3 regions of the Cellulosimicrobium sp. SJTW-1 genome follow, and region 1 is predicted to be linked to each of the others. Evidence: predicted binding sites of a transcription regulator. Region 1 holds the regulator's gene; each other region holds the start of a gene.
The links. Region 1 encodes HrcA, which represses chaperone genes, less so after heat shock. Its sites were predicted from a motif close to TTNGCACTCGNNNNNNNCGAGTGCNAA; they were not measured.

Region 1 (6,602 bases):
GGCCGGGGCCGGCGACCTCGCCGTCGCGCCCGGGCCGCAGCTCGTCCATGGGGAACGACAGCACGTCCGTCGGGCCGGGCTCGTCCATCCAGCGCACGTGCAGCTCGCTCATCACGTCCGTGTCGACGAAGAGGATCGACAGCTCGCTCTGCGGGTGCACGCGCATCGCGTCGAGCACGTACCGTGCCAGCGCCGCGAACTCGGCCTCGTCGACCTCGGCCTCGGTCTCGTTGTTGACCTCGATGCTCACGCGTCGTCCCTCGTCCGTCGTTCTCGTGCCGCGGGGCGTCCGCGGCGGTCGTCGTCGCGGCGGCGCGACCCGGAGCTCCCCGAGCCCCCGCCGCTCGCCAGGTCCCACCGCGCGTACGCGTCGATGATGTCGCTCACCAGCCGGTGCCGCACCACGTCGGACGACGTGAGCCGGCAGAACTCGACGTCGTCCACGCCGGTGAGGACGTCCTCGATGACGCGCAGGCCGGACTGGGTGCCGCCCGGCAGGTCGACCTGCGTCGCGTCGCCCGTGATGACCATGCGCGACCCGAAGCCGAGGCGCGTGAGGAACATCTTCATCTGCTCGGTGGTCGTGTTCTGCGCCTCGTCGAGGATGATGAACGAGTCGTTGAGGCTGCGCCCGCGCATGAACGCGAGCGGCGCGACCTCGATCGTGCCGGCCTCGATGAGCTTGGGGATCGAGTCCGGGTCGATCATGTCGTGCAGCGCGTCGTACAGCGGGCGCAGGTACGGGTCGATCTTCTCCGTCAGCGAGCCGGGCAGGAACCCGAGCCGCTCCCCCGCCTCGACGGCCGGGCGCGTGAGGATGATGCGGTTGACCTGCTTCGACTGCAGCGCCTGCACGGCCTTCGCCATCGCGAGGTACGTCTTGCCGGTGCCGGCGGGACCGATCCCGAACGTGATGGTGTTCGCGTCGATCGCCTCGACGTAGCGCTTCTGGCCCACGGTCTTGGGCCGGATCGTGCGGCCGCGGCTCGACAGGATGTTGAGCGTCAGCACCTCGGCCGGGCGCGACGCCGTCGCGGCGGTGAGCATCGCGATGGACCGCGTCACGACGTCGGCCGTGAGCTGGGTGCCGGCCTCGACGACCTCGACGAGCTCGTCGAGCAGGCGCGCGGCGAGCGCGACCTCCCCCGGAGGGCCGGCGACCGCGATCTCGTTGCCCCGCACGTGCACGTCGACGGCGGGGAACCCCTCCTCGACGGCCCGGAGCACGGAGTCGCGGCTACCGAGGAGCGCCACCATCGGCACGTGGTTCGGGATGACGATGCGGTGCTCGACCCGGTGCGACGAGGGGTCGGGTTCTCGGGACAGAGAGGTCATGAGCCGGCTTGCGCCGCTGCGCTCCTTCGGTCGGGCAGTGGGTCCGGGACGGCCACCGCCCCGCAGATCGCTTCCATCGTACCGAGCGCGGCCGGGCGTCACACGCGCTTTCGCGCAGGGCTCAGGCGGGCGACCAGCCGAGCTCGGCGCCCGCGATGACGTGGCCGTGCACGTGGAACACGCTCTGGCCGGCGCGCGGCCCCGAGTTGAAGATGAGCCGGAACTGGCCGTCGGCCAGGTCGCCCGCCACCTCGTCCGCCAGCGCGACGACGTCGCCGAGCAGCTCCGGGTCCGCCGCCGCGAGCTGGGCGATGTCGCCGTGGTGGTCACGCGGGACCACGAGCACGTGCACGGGCGCCTGCGGGTCGATGTCGCGGAACGCGATCGAGCGCTCGCTGGTCGCCACGACGTCGGCCGGCACCTCCCCCGCGACGATGCGGCAGAAGAGGCAGTCCGGGTCGGTGCGCAGGTCGGTGCTCGTCATGCCCCCGAGGCTAGACCACGCGTCCCGGCCACGCCCCAGCGGCCGAGCCGCTCCGCGAGCAGCGCCACGGCCACCGGGCCGGCGGTCGACGTGCGCAGCACGTGGGGCCCGAGCCGCGCCGCGACCGCGCCGGCCGCCGTGAGGTCGGCGAGCTCGCGGTCGGAGATCCCGCCCTCCGGGCCGACGACGACGAGCACCTCGGGCGCGGGCGCGCCGTCCGTGGCCGGACCGGCGGGCAGCCCGACGTCGGCGAGCGGCGTCGTCGCCTCCTCGTGCAGGACGATCGCCCGACCGCCCGCCGCGACGACGTCGACGACCCGCGCCGCGAGGCCGCGCGAGTCGAGCGCGACCTCGACGCGGGGCAGGCGCGCGCGCCGGGCCTGCTTGGTCGCCGTGCGGACGGTCGCGAGCCACCGCGCGCGGGACTTCGCCGCGCGCTCGCCGCGCCACACGACGACGGACCGCTCCGCCTGCCACGGCACGACCACGTCGACGCCGATCTCCGTCGCCGCCTCGATCGCCATCTCGTCGCGGTCACCCTTGGCGAGCGCCTGGACGAGCGTCACGACGACGTCCGGCGCCGGCTCGCGGTCCACCTCCTGCACGAGGAGCGTCACGCGGCCCGACTCGGCGTGCTCGACGACGCACCGCAGCCGGAGCCCGTCACCGTCGACGACGTCGACGCGCTCGCCCGCGCCGCGCCGCTGCACGACGCCCGCGTGCCGGCCCTCCGCGCCGTCGAGCACGTACCGGTCGCCGGGCGCGACGCCGTCGGTCCCCGTCTCGGCGAGGAACACCGGAGCACTCATGCCCGCGCCCCGCTCAGCGGCCGGAGAGCTTGTCGCGCAGGCGCGAGAACACGCCCGGGTGCGCGGCGGCGAGCCGGGGCTCGGGCCGCTCCTCGCCGCGCAGCGCGGCGAGCGAGCGCAGGAGCTGCTCCTGCTCGGGGTCGAGGGCCGTCGGCACCTGGACCTCGATGTGCACGTTGAGGTCGCCGCGCCCGCTGCCGTGCAGGTGCCCGACACCGAGGTTCTTCAGCGTGACGATCTGGTTCGGCTGCGTGCCGGGGCGCAGGTCGATCTCCTGGAGCCCGTCGAGCGTCTCCAGCTCGAGCACGGTGCCGAGGGCGGCCGCCGTCATGGGCACCTGGAGGGTGCAGTGCAGGTCGTCGCCGCGGCGCACGAACGTGTCGTGGTTGCGCTCGCGGATCTCGACGTACAGGTCGCCCGCGGGGCCGCCGGCCGGGCCGACCTCGCCCTGCGCGGTGAGCTTGATGCGCGTGCCCGTGTCGACGCCCGCCGGGACGTTGACCGTGATGCTGCGGCGGCTGCGCACGCGGCCCTCGCCCGAGCACTCCGCGCACGGCTCGGGGATGACCGTGCCGAAGCCCTGGCACGCGGCGCACGGCGCGCTCGTCATGACCTGGCCGAGGAACGAGCGCGCGACGCGCTGGACCGTGCCGCGGCCGTGGCACACCTCGCACGTGCGGGGCGAGGTGCCCGGACGGCAGCAGGTGCCGCCGCACGTGCCGCACACGACCGCCGTGTCGACCTGGAGCTCGCGCTGCGCGCCGAACGTCGCCTCGGAGAGGTCGATGTCGAGCCGCACGAGCGCGTCCTGGCCGCGGCGGGCGCGCGGGATCGGGCCCTGCTGCGCCTGGGCGCCGCCGAAGAACGTCTCGAAGATGTCCTGGAAGCCGAACCCGCCGCCCATCGGGCCGCCGCCCCCGCCGCCGGGGGCGCTGGGGTCGACGCCGAGGTCGTACTGCTGGCGCTTCTCCGGGTTGGACAGCACCTCGTAGGCGCGCGCGACGTCCTTGAAGCGGTCGCCCGCCTCCTCGCCCGCGACGTCCGGGTGCAGCTCGCGCGCGAGCTTGCGGTACGCCTTCTTGATCTGGTCCTGGCTGGCGTCACGGGCCACGCCGAGGATCTCGTAGTAGTCGCTCACACGTCACTCTCTGCTGGTGCGGGTCGTGAGGCCGGCGCGGGGCCGGTCGGGAGGGGTCGGGGGTGGTCGTCGAGCGGGCCCGCCGCGGGCGGGGAGACCGCGGGGCTCACGTGCCGAGCACCCGTGACAGGTAGCGCGCGACCGCGCGCACCGCCGCGATGGTGCCGGGGTAGTCCATGCGGGTCGGCCCGATCGAGCCGACGAGCGCGACCGTGTCACCGTCGTTACCGTAACCGGTCGTCACGACGGAGGTCTCCGCGAGGCCCTCGAGCTGGGTCTCGCGACCGATCCGGACGCTCACGCCCGACTCGGCGGCCATCTCGGTGAGCAGCCCGAGCAGGACGACCTGCTCCTCGAGCGCCTCGAGGACGGGGCGCAGCGCATGCTCGAACCGCATGCCCGCGCGCGCGAGGTTCGCCGTGCCCGCGAGGACGAGGCGCTCCTCGCTCTCCTCCGCGAGCGTCTGGGCGACGAGGTCGCCCACCGCGCGGACGAGCGGGGCGTCGTCGGGGTGGAAGCTCTCGGTCACGGCGGCGAGACCGGGCGCGAGGTCCGTGAGGCGCTTGCCCGCGGCCGCGGCGTTGAGCCGCGCGCGCACCTCGACGAGCGTGCCCTCGTCCGGCAGGCTCGCGACCTCGAGCGTGCGCTGCTCGACGCGACCCGTGTCCGTGATGATGACGACCAGGAGCCGCGACTCGCCGACGGGCACCAGCTCGAGGTGGCGCAGGCCCGACCGGCTCAGCGACGGGTACTGCACGACGGCGACCTGGCCGGTGAGCTGGGCGAGCAGGCGCCCGGCGCGGGCGATGACGTCGTCGAGGTCCACGCCCTCGGACAGGAAGGTCTCGATGGCGCGCTTCTCCGGCGCGGACAGCGGCTTGACGCCCGAGAGGCGGTCCACGAAGAGCCGGTAGCCCTTGTCCGTCGGGATCCGGCCCGCGGACGTGTGCGGCTGGGCGATGTACCCGGCGTCCTCGAGGGCCGCCATGTCGTTGCGGATCGTGGCGGGCGAGACGCCGAGGCTGTGGCGCTCGGTGAGCACGCGCGAACCCACGGGCTCGCGCGTGAGGACGTAGTCCTCGACGATGGCCCGCAGCACCTCGAGCCGGCGCTCCTCGCTCACGTCCACCTCCCGCGTGCCGCACCGTCGCCGCCCGGGCGGGCGTGCGGGAGTCGGCACTCTCGACCTCCGAGTGCCAATCCTACGCGTCCGCGCGGCCCGTCCGGCGGTCCTCCGCTCGTCGCGAACGCAGGTCGAGGAGGCCGACGACGAGCGCGACCGCGACGAGGCCGATCGTCACCAGGAGCGCGCGCCCGGTCGCGTCCGCCGCCGAGTCGCCGCTCGCGAGCCCGCCGTAGTAGACGGACAGGACCACGGAGATCCCGACGGCCGACCCGATGCGCTGGCCGAGCTGCAGCATGCTGCCCGCCACCCCGGCCCGGTTCACCGGCACCTCGGACAGCGTGAGCGTCTGGTTCGGCGCGATGACCGTCCCGCTGCCCGCGCCCGCGACGAGCAGCGCGACCGCGAGCGCCGGGCCGACGGCGCCCGGGTCGTCCCCGAGCGTGCGCACGACGACCTCCGCCGCGACCACCCCCACGAGCACGAGCACGACACCGCCGACGACGAGCTCGCGGCCCCAGCGCGCGACCCAGCGGCCCGAGAACCACGCCGACACGCCCGACGCGACCGCGAACGGCGTGCCGACGAGCCCCGCCTGGAGCGGCGTGTACCCGAGCTCGTCCTGGAGGTAGAGCGTGACGACGAGGAAGATGCCCGTGAACCCGGCGAAGTACGCGAGGCCGAGCAGCGCGCCGTTGCGGAAGGACCCGAGCCCCACGACCTGCGGGTCGAGCACGGCCTCGCCCGTGCGCCGCTGGTAGCGCCGCTCCCACCCGACGGCGCCCACCACGGCGGCCGCGGCCGGCACGAGCCACCACCAGCGCGACGCGTCGTCGCCGCGGCCGGTCGTCGTGACGAACGGCATCATCACGCCGAGGGTCGCGGCGCCGAGCAGGCCCAGCCCGACGAGGTCGAGCCGGCGCGGCCCGCGCGCCGCGCCCGAGCCGGTGCGCGGCGGCCCGGGCACGAGGCGCCAGGCGAAGGGCAGGAGCACGGCGACGACGGGGATGTTCACGAGGAACACCCACCGCCACCCCGTCTCCGGGCCCGCCGCGGCGATGATGAGCCCGCCCAGCAGGGGCCCGAGCGCCGTCGAGACGCCGATGGTCGCGCCGAACATGCCGAACGCGCGCCCGCGCTCGTACCCGCGGAACTGCTGCTGGATGAGACCGACGACCTGCGGGTTGAGGACGCCCGCGCTCACGCCCTGGAGCAGGCGCGCGACGCCGAGCCACGTGTCGGTCGGCGCGAGCCCGGACGCGAGGCTCATGAGCGCGAAGCCCAGGAGGCCCGCGATGAAGAGCGGTCGTCGTGCGCCCGCGTCGCCCAGCCGCCCGGCGGGCACCAGCGCGAGCCCGAACGCGAGCGTGTAGCCGGCGACGACGAGCTGGAGCTGGGTCGGGCCCGCGTCGAGCGACGACTCGATCGACGGCAGGGCCACGTTGACGATCGACACGTCGAGCGTCGTGATGAAGCCCACCGCGAGGCAGACCGGCAGCACGCGCCAGCGGTTCGGGTCCGGCTCCGCGCGCTGCTGGCTCATCGGTCCGTGGTACCACCCCGCCCCGGGGGCGCGCGCGCCGGGAGCCGCCGTGCGCGGCCGGGTCGGGCGCCCGGGACCTTCCCGCGGGACGCCGATCCCGCGACGCACGGGGCGATCTCGGTGGTGAGCGGCGGACGCTGGCCTAGGGTGACGCCGTGTCCTTCGACCGC
Region 2 (6,602 bases), 1.0 Mb from region 1:
GGGCGGCCGGTGCTCCCGGACGAGAACCCGGCCCACGCGAGGTCGTCGGGACCGGGGACGTGCGGTGGCGTCGGCTCCGCGCCGTCGGCGGTGCCGGTCCCGCGCGGCAGCGGCACCTCGACGAACGTGCGCGGCGCGAGCGTGCGCAGCACCTCGGCGCGGTGGGCGCGCGGCCAGGCGGCGTCGCACACGAGCGGCGTCGCACCCAGGTGGTCGACGGCCAGCACCGCCGTGAGCAGGTCGAGCGGGTCCGGCAGCGACACGGCGACGAGGTCGCCCGGTCGCGTGCCCGACGCGCGCAGGTGCGTCGCGCCCGCGCGCGCGTCCGCGGCGAGCGCCGCGTAGGTGCGCGACCGCTCGGGCGTGCGCAGGGCGGGACGGTCGCGCACCGCCGGGTCGGCGGCGTGCGTCAGGACCTGGTGGGCGACGGGCACGCGGACACTCTCGCAGGTGTTCAGGAGGCGGGGCGGCCGTCGGCCGCGGCACGGTCGCCGCGGCCGGTGCGCCCGACGGGACGGGCCGCGGGGTAGGCCCGCACGACGCCCACCGTGATCGCGGCGGCGGCGAGCGCCTTGAGCAGGTCACCGGGCAGGAACGCGAGCGAGAGCTGCGCGGTCGTGGGCAGCGGCACGCCCGTGACGAGCGCCTGCACCGGGATGCCGACGGCGTAGACGACCGCGATCCCGCCGACGACGCACGCGACGAGCACGGGCGCGAACGTGACGCGCCGGAGCCGGTCGACGAGCAGGCCGACGACGGCCGCGCCGGCGAGGAACCCGACGAGGTAGCCCGCGGACGGCCCGACGAACGCCCCGAGCCCGCCGCGCCCGCCCGCGAGGACGGGGAGCCCGGCCGCGGCGAGCGCGAGGAACGTCGCGACGGCGAGCGAGCCGCGCCACGCGCCGAGGATCGCCCCCGCGAGCATGACGCCCAGCGTCTGGAGCGTCACGGGCACCGCGTTGCCGAACAGCGCGATCGAGCCGGGCAGGCCGAGCGCGGCCAGGAGCGCGGCGAACGTCGCGACCCGCGCGGCGTCGCCGGCGTCGAGCGCGAACCGGCCGCGGCGACGGTCGGGCACGTCCCGCGGTGCGTCGCGCAGCACCTCCGGGGCGGTGGGCGCCGTGGCGGACGGGGTGGCGGCGGGCGTCTCCGTGCGGGCGTCGGTCATCGCGGGCTCCCTGCTGTCGGTGGTCGGGCGTGTCCACTCTGGCCGGGACGGCGGTCGTCGGGCGACGGCGCTCGCGACCACCTCCGCGGCCCGCCGTGCACGGATCGCACAAGGCGTTGGAGGGATCCTCCAACCGCGCCGGGGCGCGGGCGCGGGGTCGGTGTGGGAGCCGCACAACCCGGCCTGTCCGGCCGGGCGACACGGCGCGTCGCACCTCTTGGCACTCGCGGGGGGAGAGTGCTAAAACAGGAGCTGTAGCCGCCCGCGGGGTGCCTGCCTCGCGGGAGCACCGACCGGTCCCGGACCGTCCGGGACCGTGCGACGAGGAGGTGAGAGGTGTGGCTGCGATGACCGACCCCTTCACGAGCACCTTCGACGCGATGGACCGTCTGGTCGGCCAGCTCGCGTCCGGCGCCCGCGCGACCGCGGCCTCGGCGGCCTCGGGCGGCATGCCGCTCGACCTGTTCCGCGCCGGGGACCACTACGTGCTGACGATGGACCTCCCGGGCGTCGATCCCGGCACGATCGACGTGTCCGTCGAGGACCGCACGCTGACCATCCGCGCCGAGCGCAGCCCCCGGACCGACCCGGACGTCCAGTGGCTCGCCCGCGAGCGGCCGTCCGGCACGTACGCACGCCAGCTCACGGTGGGGCGCGGCCTGGCGCTCGACAAGATCACGGCGTCGTACGAGGACGGCGTGCTGACGCTGACGATCCCGGTGGCCGAGGAGGCCCGGCCCCGCCGGATCGAGGTCGCGCACCGCGCGGGCGGCGCGGCGACCCAGATCACGGCCGAGGCCGAGCCTCAGACGTCGGAGGGCTGAGCCGGGCTCACGCCTCGCCCGGGAGCGCCTTGCGGACGACGAGGCGCGTCCACGCCCCGAGGTACACGCGGTCCCCGTCGGCCAGCTCGCGTCGCTGGCCGGCGGGGATCGGGTCCGTCGGGAGCGGTTCGCCCGCGGGGCTCACGTAGGTGCCGTTCGAGGACTGCAGGTCCTCGACCCACCAGCGCTGCCCGTCCGTGCTGAGCTGGCAGTGCCGTCGCGAGACCCCGGTGTCCGCGCCGCAGTCGACCTGCGGGTGGATGCCGCGCGAGACCGACGGGCGCCCCACGAGCACGCTGCGCTCGCGCAGCACCACGAGCCCCGGCAGGCCCGCCGACGGCATGGGGTCCTCGGGCTGCTGGGCCGCGTACCAGTCGGGGTCGATCCAGATCTCGACGACCCACTGGTCCGGCCCGGGCACGGGCGGCGTCGGGAGGTGCGCGCCCGACGGCGCGGGAGAGGCCGGGTCGGCGGGCTCACCGCCGGGCTGCGCACCCGCGGCGGTCCCGGGGGCCGGGGTCGACGCCGGAGCCTCGAGCGGTGCGGAGGCGCCGGGCGGCGGGGTGGCCGCGGACGCGGGCGTCGCGGCCGGGGCCGGGAGCGGGGGCGGCGTCGCGCCCGACGCGACGCCTGCCTCCGGTGCGGCGGGTGCGGCCGGTGCGGCGGCGGGTGCGGCCGGGGTCGCCGGCGTGGGGCGCGACGGCGGGTCGAGCGAGAGCGCCGACGCGGGCTCCACCGGGTCGGGCAGGGCGCCCGTGGTGAAGTCGTAGCCGCAGTTCTCGCAGAACAGCGCACCGGCCGGGGCGGGCGAGCCGCAGTTCGGGCACTCGAGGGGCTGCGCCGGGGTGCCGGACGGCGCGCCCGGTGCCGGGGACGACGCGCCCGCCGGGGGCGCCGCGGGTGCGGACGCCGCGGCGATGGGCTCGCCGCACACGTCGCAGTAGTCGGTCGACTCCGAGGGGTGCCCGTTGGGGCAGACGACGGCGCTCACCGACGCACCCGCGTCGTCTTCGTCGAGGCGGTGTCGAGCGCCATCTCGTCGAGCGTCGACGTGTTGCGCTTGAGCCGTACGGTGCCGTGCTCCTCGTCGTCGATCTCGACGACCTTGCGCAGGCGCGACGTCGCCTCCTCGTTCCCGGTCTGCTGCGCGAGCTGGACGGCGCGCCCGAGCTTGACGGTCGCCGTCGCCTCGTCGCCCGAGGCCTTGGCCGCGAGGCCCTCCTGGATCGCCGCGGCGAGCTCGGTCTGGCCGGTGTAGTGCGCGACCTCGGGGTTGATGCGCGTGGTGAGCGACTCGTCGTCGGACCACTTCGCCTTGACCAGGCCCGAGGACACGACCTCGCCGTTCACGGCGAGCTGGACGCGCGCCGCGAGCTGCTCGGAGCCGACGGGCTTCGAGGCCACGCGGACCGCGACGTGGTAGTCGCGCGACTCGTCGCCCCACGACCCGGTCGGGTACGCGCCCGTGAGCGGGTTGACCTCGGCCCGGCGGTGCGTGAGGTCCTCGACCGTCGGGGCGACCTGGCGGACGAACAGCACCTGCGAGCCCTGCGGGGCCCACACGCGCAGGTCCGCGGAAGCGACGCCGCGCGCCATGGAGGCCTGCATGAGCTTCTCGAAGTCGGCGGCGATCTCGTTCGGGTCCGCGATGAGGTCCACCGTGCCGAGCAGCGCGGTGGAGATCTCGCGCAGCTCGTCGACCTGCCAGCGCGAGCCGACGCCGCGCGCGTCGCACTGGAAGTGGCCCGTGACGTCCCGCACCGCGGCCGAGAGGTTGGCGCGGGGCTCGGACTCGTTCTTGCCGTCGGTGAGCAGGATCGCGTGCCGCTGCGTCGCCTGCGGCACCGTCGCGAAGAGCTGGTCCGCGAGGCGCAGCCACGTGCTCATCGCCGTGCCGCCGCCGGGCGTGAGCATCGAGATCGCGCGCTTCGCCTCGGCGCGCGCGCCCGGCTCCATCTGCACCATGGCCATGCGGGCGTTCGGGTAGGGGAACGCACGGTTCGCGACGTGGCTGCCGCCGACGATCGCGAACCACGTGCCGTCGAGGATCTGGTCGACCGCGACCTGGGCGGCGTGCTTCGCGGCCTCGATGTTGCGCCCCGACATCGACCCCGACGTGTCGACCATGATGATCTCGGCCACCCCGCCCGCGCCGCCGGCGCTCCCCGCGCTCCCGGCGCCGCGGCACGTCACGGTGACGATCGCGTGGACGTCCGTCGCGCCCTCGGACAGGAACTCGTTCTGGTAGACCTCGGCGGCGAACTCGGCCATGGGGGCTCCTTCGGTGGTGCGGGTGTTCGTGCAGGCTATCGGGTCGTCGGGGCCCGACGCGCGGTGCGCGTCAGGCGGTGGCGGGGTCCGCCGGGGGCGGTGGCGGGGTCGCGGACGACGCCCGGGAGAACCGGGCGAGCGTCGCCGTGATGTTGTCCCGGCCGCCCTGGGCGTTCGCCCAGTCGACGAGCGCGCCCGCGAGCATCTGCGGGTCGTCGCCGACGCGGTCCTGCGTGCTGCGCACGAGGGCCGCCAGGTCGGCCGCGGGGGAGCAGTAGTTCCACAGGCCGTCCGAGCACACGAGCAGCCAGCCGTCGCGGTCGGGCAGGGTCGCGGCCGTGCGGGCCACCGGGTCGGGGGCGTCGGGGCCGAGCCAGCGCGTGATGGCGTGCGCCTGCGGCGACGTCTCCGCCTGGGCGCGCGGCACGCCCTGCGCGATCATCTCCTGCGCCCACGAGTCGTCCACGCTGAGCTGGTGCGCGTCGCCGTCGTCCGGGACCCAGTAGGCGCGCGAGTCGCCCACCCAGCCCGCCACGACGAGCGGCCCGTCGAGGACGGCCGCGACGAACGTGCACGACGGCGGGTTCTCGCGGTCGGCCATCGTGCCCACGGTCGCGAGGATCGCGTCCTGCGCCGCGCGCGACGCGTCGCCGAGGAGCGCGGACCACGCGCCCATGCGCGCCGAGGCCTCGCCGGTCACGGGGTCGGGCCCGTCGGGGCCGCGCGCCGCGAGCACGTCGCGCGCGGCGCGCGCCGCGGCGAGGCTCGCGACGTCGGAGTCGGGCGCGGAGGACACGCCGTCGCACACGACGAGCGCCGCGAACGACCGCTCGGCGGTCGCGGACGGGCTCGCCGCCAGGGCCATCGCGTCCTCGTTGCGCGAGTGCCGCACGCCGCGGTCGCACACGCCCGCGACCCAGCTCGCGGGCCGCTCGGCCCAGTGGTCGCGCTCCGACGCCGCGGGCTCGCCGCACTCGGTGCAGTACCCGTCCTCGGCGACCCGGCCGCCGCAGCGCACGCAGGGGCGCGTGCCGCTCTCGGTGCCGTCGGTCTCGGCGGAGGCCTCGCCGGACGGCACGGCGGTCCCGGTGTCGGTCCCGGCGTCGGGACCGGGCCCGCCGTCGCCGGTCCCGGCTGCTGCGGGGTCCGTCGCGGCGTCGGTCGCGAGGTCCGCGGCAGCTCCGGTCCCGGCGGCCAGGTCCGTCGCCGTCGGGAGCGGGGCGAGCGGGGTTCCGCACGCCTCGCAGAACCGGGCGCCCTCGGGCGACGGCTCCCCGCACGCCGGGCACGCGAGCACGCCGCTCGGCTCCGCCACCGTGCCGCCGGGCACCGGTGGTGCGGGCACGGGCGCCGGGGAGTCGCTCATCGGATCGTCCACCGGCGCACCTCGTTCGCGCGGTCCACGAGCGTGATGCGCTCGTCCCGCGAGTCGGTGAGCGACGCGAGCTCGCGGTACGCGCCCTCGAGCGCGTCGCGCAGCGCGGGCTCGTCGGCGGGCACGCCCGCGATGCGCGTGGTCGGCTCCGGGCCGGAGGCCGTCACGGTGTCGAGCGCGGAGCGCAGGACGCCCACCGCGAGCTCGGCCCGCTCGCGCGGCGCGATCGCGACGGTCGAGACGCTCGCCATGGCGTCGGCGAGCGCGGGCAGCCCGCGGCCCGAGGCGGCGAGCAGGTGCGCGCGGAGGGTGCGGGACTCGACGTACGACCCGCGCGTCGGGCCGACGAGGTCGAGCGCGTGCAGCGCGCCGTCGAGGTCGCCGCGCGCCTCGCGCACGCGCATGAGCCCGAACGCGGCCGGCGCGGTGTAGTTCGCGTCGGTGCGCGCGCAGATCACGTAGAGCGACTCGGCGATGTCGGGCTCGCCGCTCAGCTCGCAGGCCGCGGCGAGAGCGAGCTTGGGCGCGAGCTCGCCCGGCACCTGCCCGTAGACGGCGTTGAAGGACGCGCGCGCCGCGACCGGGTCGCCCTGCGCGAGCTCGCCGAGGCCGCCGATCCACGCGGCGCGCCACTCCCAGGGGTCGTCCGCGAGGATGGTCGCGATCGTGTCGCGCAGCACGTCGAACCGCTCCGCCTCGATCGCGGCGCGCGCACGGGCGAGGCGCACCTCGACCGTGTCCTCGGGCGCGTCGGCGAGCGCCGCGAGGCGCGCGTCCGGGTCCACGACGTTGACCCCGGCGAGCCAGCTCGCCATGGGGTCGTGGTCGTCGCGCCGCAGCGTCGGCAGCTCGTCCCAGGCGAGCGGGCGGGACGCGACGTCCGCGACCGGCGCCTCGAACAGGACCGAGGCCGCGGAGTGCAGCGCGGGGTTGCCCGGGCCGGCGTCGGCCGCCACGACCTCCC
Region 3 (6,602 bases), 810 kb from region 1:
GCGCCCTCGACGATCGTGGTCTCGTCCTTCGTGACGACGACCTTGCGCGCCTGGCCGAGCAGGTCCAGCGTCGCGTTCTCGAGCTTGAGGCCCACCGTCTCGGTGATGACCTGGCCGCCGGTGAGGATCGCGATGTCCTGGAGCATGGCCTTGCGGCGGTCGCCGAAGCCCGGGGCCTTGACGGCGACGGACTTGAACGTGCCACGGATCTTGTTGAGCACCAGGGTCGCGAGCGCCTCGCCCTCGACGTCCTCGGCGATGATGAGGAGCGAGCGGCCGGCCTTCATGACCTGGTCGAGGACCGGGAGCAGGTCCTTCACGTTCGAGATCTTGGACTCGACGATGAGGACGTACGGGTCCTCGAGCACGGCCTCCTGGCGCTCGGGGTCCGTCTCGAAGTAGCGCGCGAGGAAGCCCTTGTCGAAGCGCATGCCCTCGGTGAGCTCGAGCTCGAGGCCGAACGTGTTCGACTCCTCGACCGTGATGACGCCCTCCTTGCCCACCTTGTCGAGGGCCTCGGCGATGAGCTCGCCGATCGCGGGGTCGCCGGCGGAGATGGCGGCCGTGGCGGCGATCTCCTCCTTGGTCTCGATGTCCTTCGCGGCGTTGAGCAGCTGCTCCGTCACCGCGTCGACGGCCTTCTCGATGCCGCGCTTGACGGCGATCGGGTTGGCGCCGGCCGCGACGACACGCAGGCCCTCGCGCACGAGCGCCTGGGCGAGCACGGTCGCGGTGGTCGTGCCGTCACCCGCGACGTCGTCGGTCTTCTTGGCGACCTCCTTGACGAGCTCCGCACCGATCTTCTCGTACGGGTCCTCGAGCTCGATCTCCTTGGCGATGGAGACGCCGTCGTTCGTGATGGTCGGCGCGCCCCACTTCTTGTCGAGCACGACGTTGCGGCCCTTGGGGCCGAGGGTGACCTTGACGGTGTCGGCGAGGGCGTTGAGCCCGCGCTCCATGCTCCGACGAGCCTCCTCGTCGAAGGCGATGATCTTGGCCATGGGGAATGATCCTCCGCTGGTGGCGTATGGCGGTCGGCCGGCGCCCGCGACGGACGACCCACGACGGCGGCGTTCATGTCACGCCGCCAGGGCGGGCCTCACCTGTCGACCTGGTGGGTTGCGCCGCAGCCGCCTGAGCGGCTGCCTGCGCTGGTCACTTCTGTCACTCTCGTGACGAGAGTGCTAACGCCATTATTGGCACTCGCACGGTGCGAGTGCAAGACAGCGGTGCGCCATGCCGCCGCGTATCGCGAGGGGCGAAACCGCGCACCGCGCGGCTCGCTCTAGGATGCGCGGTGTGATCCGCGCAACACCGTCGTGGCGCCCCCTCGCAGCCCTGGCCGGCTTCGTGCTGGTCCCTGCCCTCGGCCTGACCGCCGCGACCGCGGTCGCGGCGCCCGCGGGCGAGCACATCGACCTCTACCAGGACGGCGTCGCGGTGACGACCGGACCCGACGGCGGCCCCGCGGTGCTGCGCCTCGCGCCCGGCGTCGGCGCGACGTACCTCGAGGGCAGCCGCGTGCTCGACCCGACGTCGCTCGACCCCGGCGCGCTCGCCGCGGGCGTCGACCCCGCGGACGGCGAGGCGGACCGGCTCGCGCAGGTGGCCGGGGCGCGCCTCGACGCGACGGCGCTCGTCGATCCCGGTCTCGCCCACCAGACCGCCGCCGCGTCGCGGGCCTGGCTCGCGTCCGGCGTCGTACCGGGTGCGGGCGGGCCGTTCGCCGCGCTCGGCGAGGCGGCCCTGCTCGACCTGCGCGCCCTCACGCTCGACGACGGCGCCGCCCTCGCCGCGCCGTCGCCCAAGTGGCGCTACGTGTGGCCGCGCGACGCGTCGTTCACCGCGGCGGCGTTCGCACGCACCGGCCACGTCGACGACGCGCGCGCCGTCCTCGGCTTCCTCGCCCGGGTCCAGGAGGACGACGGCTCGTTCCACGCGCGCTACCTCCCCGACGGGTCGGGGGTCCCGGACGACCGGGGCATCCAGTCCGACGGCGTCGGCTGGGTCCTGTGGGCCACCGACGTCGTGCTGGAGGAGATGCCCGCTGCGGACCGCCCCGAGGTGGTCGCCGAGCTGCGCCCGCTGGTCGACGCCGCGACGGACCACGCGCTCGAGCTCGTCGACGGCGAGGACCCGCTGCCGCCGCCGTCGAGCGACTACTGGGAGGTCGAGCCCACGTCCCTCACGCTCGGGACCGCCGGACCGCTGCTCGCCGGCCTGGAGGCCGCGGCGGACGTGTACGCGGCCGCGGGCGAGACGGGGCGCGCGCACGAGGCGACCCTCGCCGCCGCCCGTCTGCGCATGGCGGTCGAGCGCTCGTTCGGGTCCCAGGGCTACCCGCGCCACGTCACGGGCGGCGCGCGCGACGCCTCGACCGCGTTCGTGCTGCCGCCGTTCCAGCCGGAGCCGCTCGCCGGGGCGGACGAGGCCTGGCGCGCGTCCGTGCGCGAGATGCTGCGCCCGGCGGGCGGGCTCGCGCCGGGCGCGGGCTGGCGGGCCGACGGCATCTCGTGGACGCCCCAGACCACGCTGTACGCGCTGGCGGCGGCGTCGTCGTCCGACCCCGAGGACCGCGCCGACGCCGAGGACTGGCTCCGCTGGGTCGACGACCACCGCACCGCGTCCGGGGCCATCCCCGAGAAGGTGCTCGCCGACGGCTCCCCCGCCGCCGTCGCGCCGCTGTCGTGGAGCTCCGCGCTCGTCGTGCTCGCGCTCGTGGAGCTCGACACCCACGGCACGCCGGGCGGCGCGGGCTGACGGCCCTCCTGGGCTCTCCCGGTCCGCCGCGGCCGGCGCGCCGGGGCTACCGGGTGGTCGCGCCGCTCGCCGCGACGGGCCCCAGCTCGGGCACGTCGCGCACGTCGAACTCGCGTCGCAGCACCCGTTGCGCGGCGTACCAGCCCCCGAGGCCGTGCACGCCCGGCCCGGGCGGCGTGGACGCCGAGCACAGGTAGACGCCCTCCAGCCCGACGGCGTAGGGGTCGAACCGGGGCGTGGGCCGCGCGACCATCTGCCACATGCTCACGGCACCGCCCGCGATGTCGCCACCCACGTAGCTCTCGTCGTGCGCCGCCATCTCCGCCGCGGGCACGCAGCGCGACGCCACGACGACGTCCCGGAAGCCCGGCGCGAACCGCTCGACCTGCGCGACGACGTCCTCCGTCACGTCGCGCGTCGACCCCGCGGGCACGTGCGCGTAGGTCCACAGCGGGCGCAGCCCGCCCGCCCCGCGCCCGGGGTCGACGACGGTCGGGTCGCTCACCAGCACCACGGGCCGGGCGGCGTGGCGACCGGCGGCGACGTCGGCCTCGCTGCGCGCCATCTCGGCGCGCGTCCCGCCGAGGTGCACGGTCCCCGCGCGCCCCACCTCCGGGTCGGCCCAGGGCACGGGCCCGGAGAGCACGAGGTCGACCTTCGCGGCGGCGTCGCCGTGCCGGAACCGGCGCAGCGCGTCCTCCGCACGCGGCGGGAGCCGGTCCGCGAACACGTCGGCGACGACGCGCGGCGTCGTGTCGAACACGTAGGCGCGAGCCCGCGGGAGGTCGGCGCGCGAGCCGACCCGATGGCCCGTGACGACGCCGCCCCCGTGGGCGCGCAGGTCGTCCTCGAGCGCGGCGACGATCGCGCCGGAGCCGCCGCGCGGCAGCGGCCAGCCGCCCGGCGCGTGGCCGAGCGACGCCAGCAGCACCGCGGTCCCGGCCGCGGCGAGCGACGGGAGGCGGGAGATCGCGTGCGCGGCGACGCCCGTGAGGAGCGCGCCGGCCTCGTCGGTGCGGAAGCGCCGCGTCCACGCGGGGCTCCCCTGCTCGAGCACCGCCGCGCCGAACCGGGCCGTCACACCGGCGCCGCTCGGCGTGAGCACGCGTCCCGGCACCGAGCGCTTGTCGCCGAGGGCGACCGCGACGACGTCGCGCCACCCCTCGGAGAGCGGGCCGAGCAGGGCGCGCCAGGCGGCGCCGTCGACCCCGAGCCGTTCGACCGTGCGCTCGAGGTCGTGATAGGCCACGCCCGCGCGACCCCCGTCGAGGGGGTGGGCGTACGAGACCTCCGGCGCGAGCAGCTCCACGCCGCGCGCGCCGAGGTCGAACGCCTCGAAGAACGGCGAGGCCCACGCCATCGGGTGCACCGCCGAGCACACGTCGTGCACGACGCCGTCGGCCAGGCCGAGGTCGAGCGTGCGGGCCCCGCCGCCCGACGTCGGCTGCGCCTCCAGCACGCGCACGGAGAGACCGGCGCGTGCGAGGGTCACGGCGGCGGCCAGGCCGTTGGGGCCCGAACCGACGACGACGGCGTCGAGATCCTCCGTCACGCGACCCTCGGAGCCGGGCTCAGAGCGGCCGCACCTGCTCGGCCTGCGGGCCCTTGCTGCCCTGGCCGAGCTCGAACTCGACCTCCTGGCCCTCGTCGAGCGTGCGGTAGCCGTCCGTCTGGATCGCGCTGAAGTGCACGAAGAGGTCCTGCCCACCCGCTGCGGGCGTGATGAACCCGTAGCCCTTCTCGGCGTTGAACCACTTCACGGTCCCCTGAGCCATGTACGTCTCCTCGTGCATCGTCGCCCGCGAGGCGACCGCCGCCCCGTGGTAGCCCGAGCCTAGCCCGCAGGCGGCGTGCACGGAAGGTCGAACGGCAGGTGGCGCTCGTCGGACTCCGGGCCGAACGAGCAGGTCACGCGGGTGCAGAGCTCGGGTCGCGGCACCACAGCCGGACCCGACAGGGTAGGTCAGCCGACGGGTGCGAGCTCGGACTTCACGACGACGACGACATCGCCTCCGCGCAGCGACGGCTCCTCCCGGACGTTCTCGGCCGGGATGCCGAGCGTCGCGGCGACGGCAGCGGCGGTGTCGCTGCGGTTCGGCACGTACCAGACCGTGTTGACGTCCTGGCCGGAGCCTCCGTCCGGATAGGGCGCGAACTCGACGTTCGTGAACCCCTGCGACACCAGCGCATCCTTGCCGACGCGCGACTCGCCCTCCGGACCGCCGTCGTTCAGCACACGGACGAACGCGCTCGGGTCGGCCGCCGCCATGAGCGTCGCCAGGTCCGGGGTCTCGGGCGTCTCCTCGGTCGCGGGCGGCTCCTCCGTGGCCGGGGGCTCCTCGGTCGCGGGCGGCTCCTCCGCCGCGGGCGGCTCCTCGGTCTCCGCGGGCGGCGGCTCCGTGGACTGCGCCTGCGGCGGGTCGTCCGTGGCACCGTTGTCGGACAGCAGCGCGACGCCCCCGTACGCGAGGCCGGCGAAGACGACGGCGACGAGCAGGAACGGCCACGTCTTGCTCCACCCGCTGCGCGGCGTGCGGTGCACCCCCACGGGCGCACCCTGCGGCGCGGGCGCGTCGAACTCGTCGGGCGCGTACGGGTAGCGGCTCTTCGTCACGGCGACAGGGTAGCCCGGTCGGGGCTCTCGGCTAAACGCCCTGTTCGCCCGGACTTCACGCGCGGCCCGTCGTCCCGGGTCAGAGACCCTCGAGCCGGCGCGCCGTGCGCGCCCGCTGCCGGGTGGAGCGCATCCGCCGCAGCCGCTTGACGAGCATGGGGTCGTGCGCGAGCGCGGCCGGGGAGTCGATGAGCGCGTTGAGCACCTGGTAGTAGCGCGTCGCGGACATGTCGAACAGCTCGCGCACCGCCTGCTCCTTGGCGCCCGAGTACTTCCACCACTGCCGCTCGAACGCCAGGATCTCCTGGTCCCGCTCGCTCAGGCTCGACGCCGGCGCCTCCGAGGTGGTCGGGTCGCCGACCGCGTCGGGTCCGTCGAGCACGTACGCCGCCTCGCTCATCGTTCCCTCCCTGCACTCTCTCGTCACCGGACCTGCGCACTCCCGCGCGCGGCCGCCTCTCAGCCTACGCACGAACCACACCCGTGTCATTCGTCCTCGCCGCACGCTGCGGACGCGCCGAGGACGCCGGTTAGGCTCGGAGCCGTGGAGAGCGCACCCGCCCAGCCCGTCGCCGTCGACCCGGTCGCGACCGCCTCGACGGCCGACCCCCGCCCGGCCCTCGCGAGCATCATGGCGCCCGACTGGGCCGAGGCCCTCGCGCCCGTCGAGCAGCGGCTGCACGCGCTCGGCGACTTCCTGCGCGCCGAGGTGGCGGCCGGACGGGAGTACCTCCCCGCGCCGTCGGCCATCCTCAACGCGTTCTCGCGCCCCCTGGCCGAGGTGCGGGTGCTCGTCGTCGGGCAGGACCCGTACCCGACGCCCGGGCACCCGATGGGGCTGTCGTTCTCCGTGCAGCCGCACGTGCGCCCCGTGCCCCGCTCGCTCCAGAACATCTTCGCCGAGCTCGCGGACGACGTCGGCGCCCCGACCCCCGCGAACGGCGACCTGTCCGCGTGGAGCGACCAGGGCGTCATGCTCCTCAACCGCGTGCTCACGGTCCGTCCGGGCGAGCCCGGGTCTCACCGCGGCCAGGGCTGGGAGGCCGTCACCGAGGCGGCGATCCGGGCGCTCGTCGCGCGCGACGCCCCGCTCGTCGCGATCCTCTGGGGTCGCGACGCCGCGACCTTGCGCCCGATGCTCGGCGACACCCCCGTCGTCGCGAGCGCCCACCCGAGCCCGCTCTCCGCGCGCCGCGGGTTCTTCGGGTCGCGCCCGTTCTCGCGCGTC

Region 2: a site for HrcA is predicted at 1,386-1,412, ahead of RSE42_RS07165 (Hsp20/alpha crystallin family protein). Genes of this name have one in related genera too.
Region 3: a site for HrcA is predicted at 1,197-1,223, ahead of groL (chaperonin GroEL). Genes of this name have one in related genera too.

Annotation. Positions count from the first base shown of each region.
Region 1 is NZ_CP136680.1:2,614,641-2,621,242, forward strand. Features, by position in the region: gene ybeY (rRNA maturation RNase YbeY) at 1-250, opposite strand, end outside; gene RSE42_RS11940 (PhoH family protein) at 247-1,335, opposite strand; gene RSE42_RS11945 (HIT domain-containing protein) at 1,457-1,819, opposite strand; gene RSE42_RS11950 (16S rRNA (uracil(1498)-N(3))-methyltransferase) at 1,816-2,628, opposite strand; gene dnaJ (molecular chaperone DnaJ) at 2,642-3,766, opposite strand; gene hrcA (heat-inducible transcriptional repressor HrcA) at 3,873-4,889, opposite strand; gene RSE42_RS11965 (MFS transporter) at 4,969-6,432, opposite strand; gene RSE42_RS11970 (DUF3097 domain-containing protein) at 6,588-6,602, shown strand, end outside.
Region 2 is NZ_CP136680.1:1,573,529-1,580,130, forward strand. Features, by position in the region: gene RSE42_RS07155 (class I adenylate-forming enzyme family protein) at 1-434, opposite strand, end outside; gene RSE42_RS07160 (biotin transporter BioY) at 455-1,168, opposite strand; gene RSE42_RS07165 (Hsp20/alpha crystallin family protein) at 1,507-1,992, shown strand; gene RSE42_RS07170 (FHA domain-containing protein) at 2,000-2,983, opposite strand; gene RSE42_RS07175 (VWA domain-containing protein) at 2,980-4,263, opposite strand; gene RSE42_RS07180 (PP2C family serine/threonine-protein phosphatase) at 4,334-5,629, opposite strand; gene RSE42_RS07185 (serine/threonine-protein kinase) at 5,626-6,602, opposite strand, start outside.
Region 3 is NZ_CP136680.1:3,428,897-3,435,498, forward strand. Features, by position in the region: gene groL (chaperonin GroEL) at 1-1,001, opposite strand, end outside; gene RSE42_RS15385 (glycoside hydrolase family 15) at 1,291-2,760, shown strand; gene RSE42_RS15390 (phytoene desaturase family protein) at 2,807-4,312, opposite strand; gene RSE42_RS15395 (cold-shock protein) at 4,332-4,535, opposite strand; gene RSE42_RS15400 (LytR C-terminal domain-containing protein) at 4,724-5,374, opposite strand; gene RSE42_RS15405 (DUF3263 domain-containing protein) at 5,454-5,774, opposite strand; gene RSE42_RS15410 (uracil-DNA glycosylase) at 6,006-6,602, shown strand, end outside.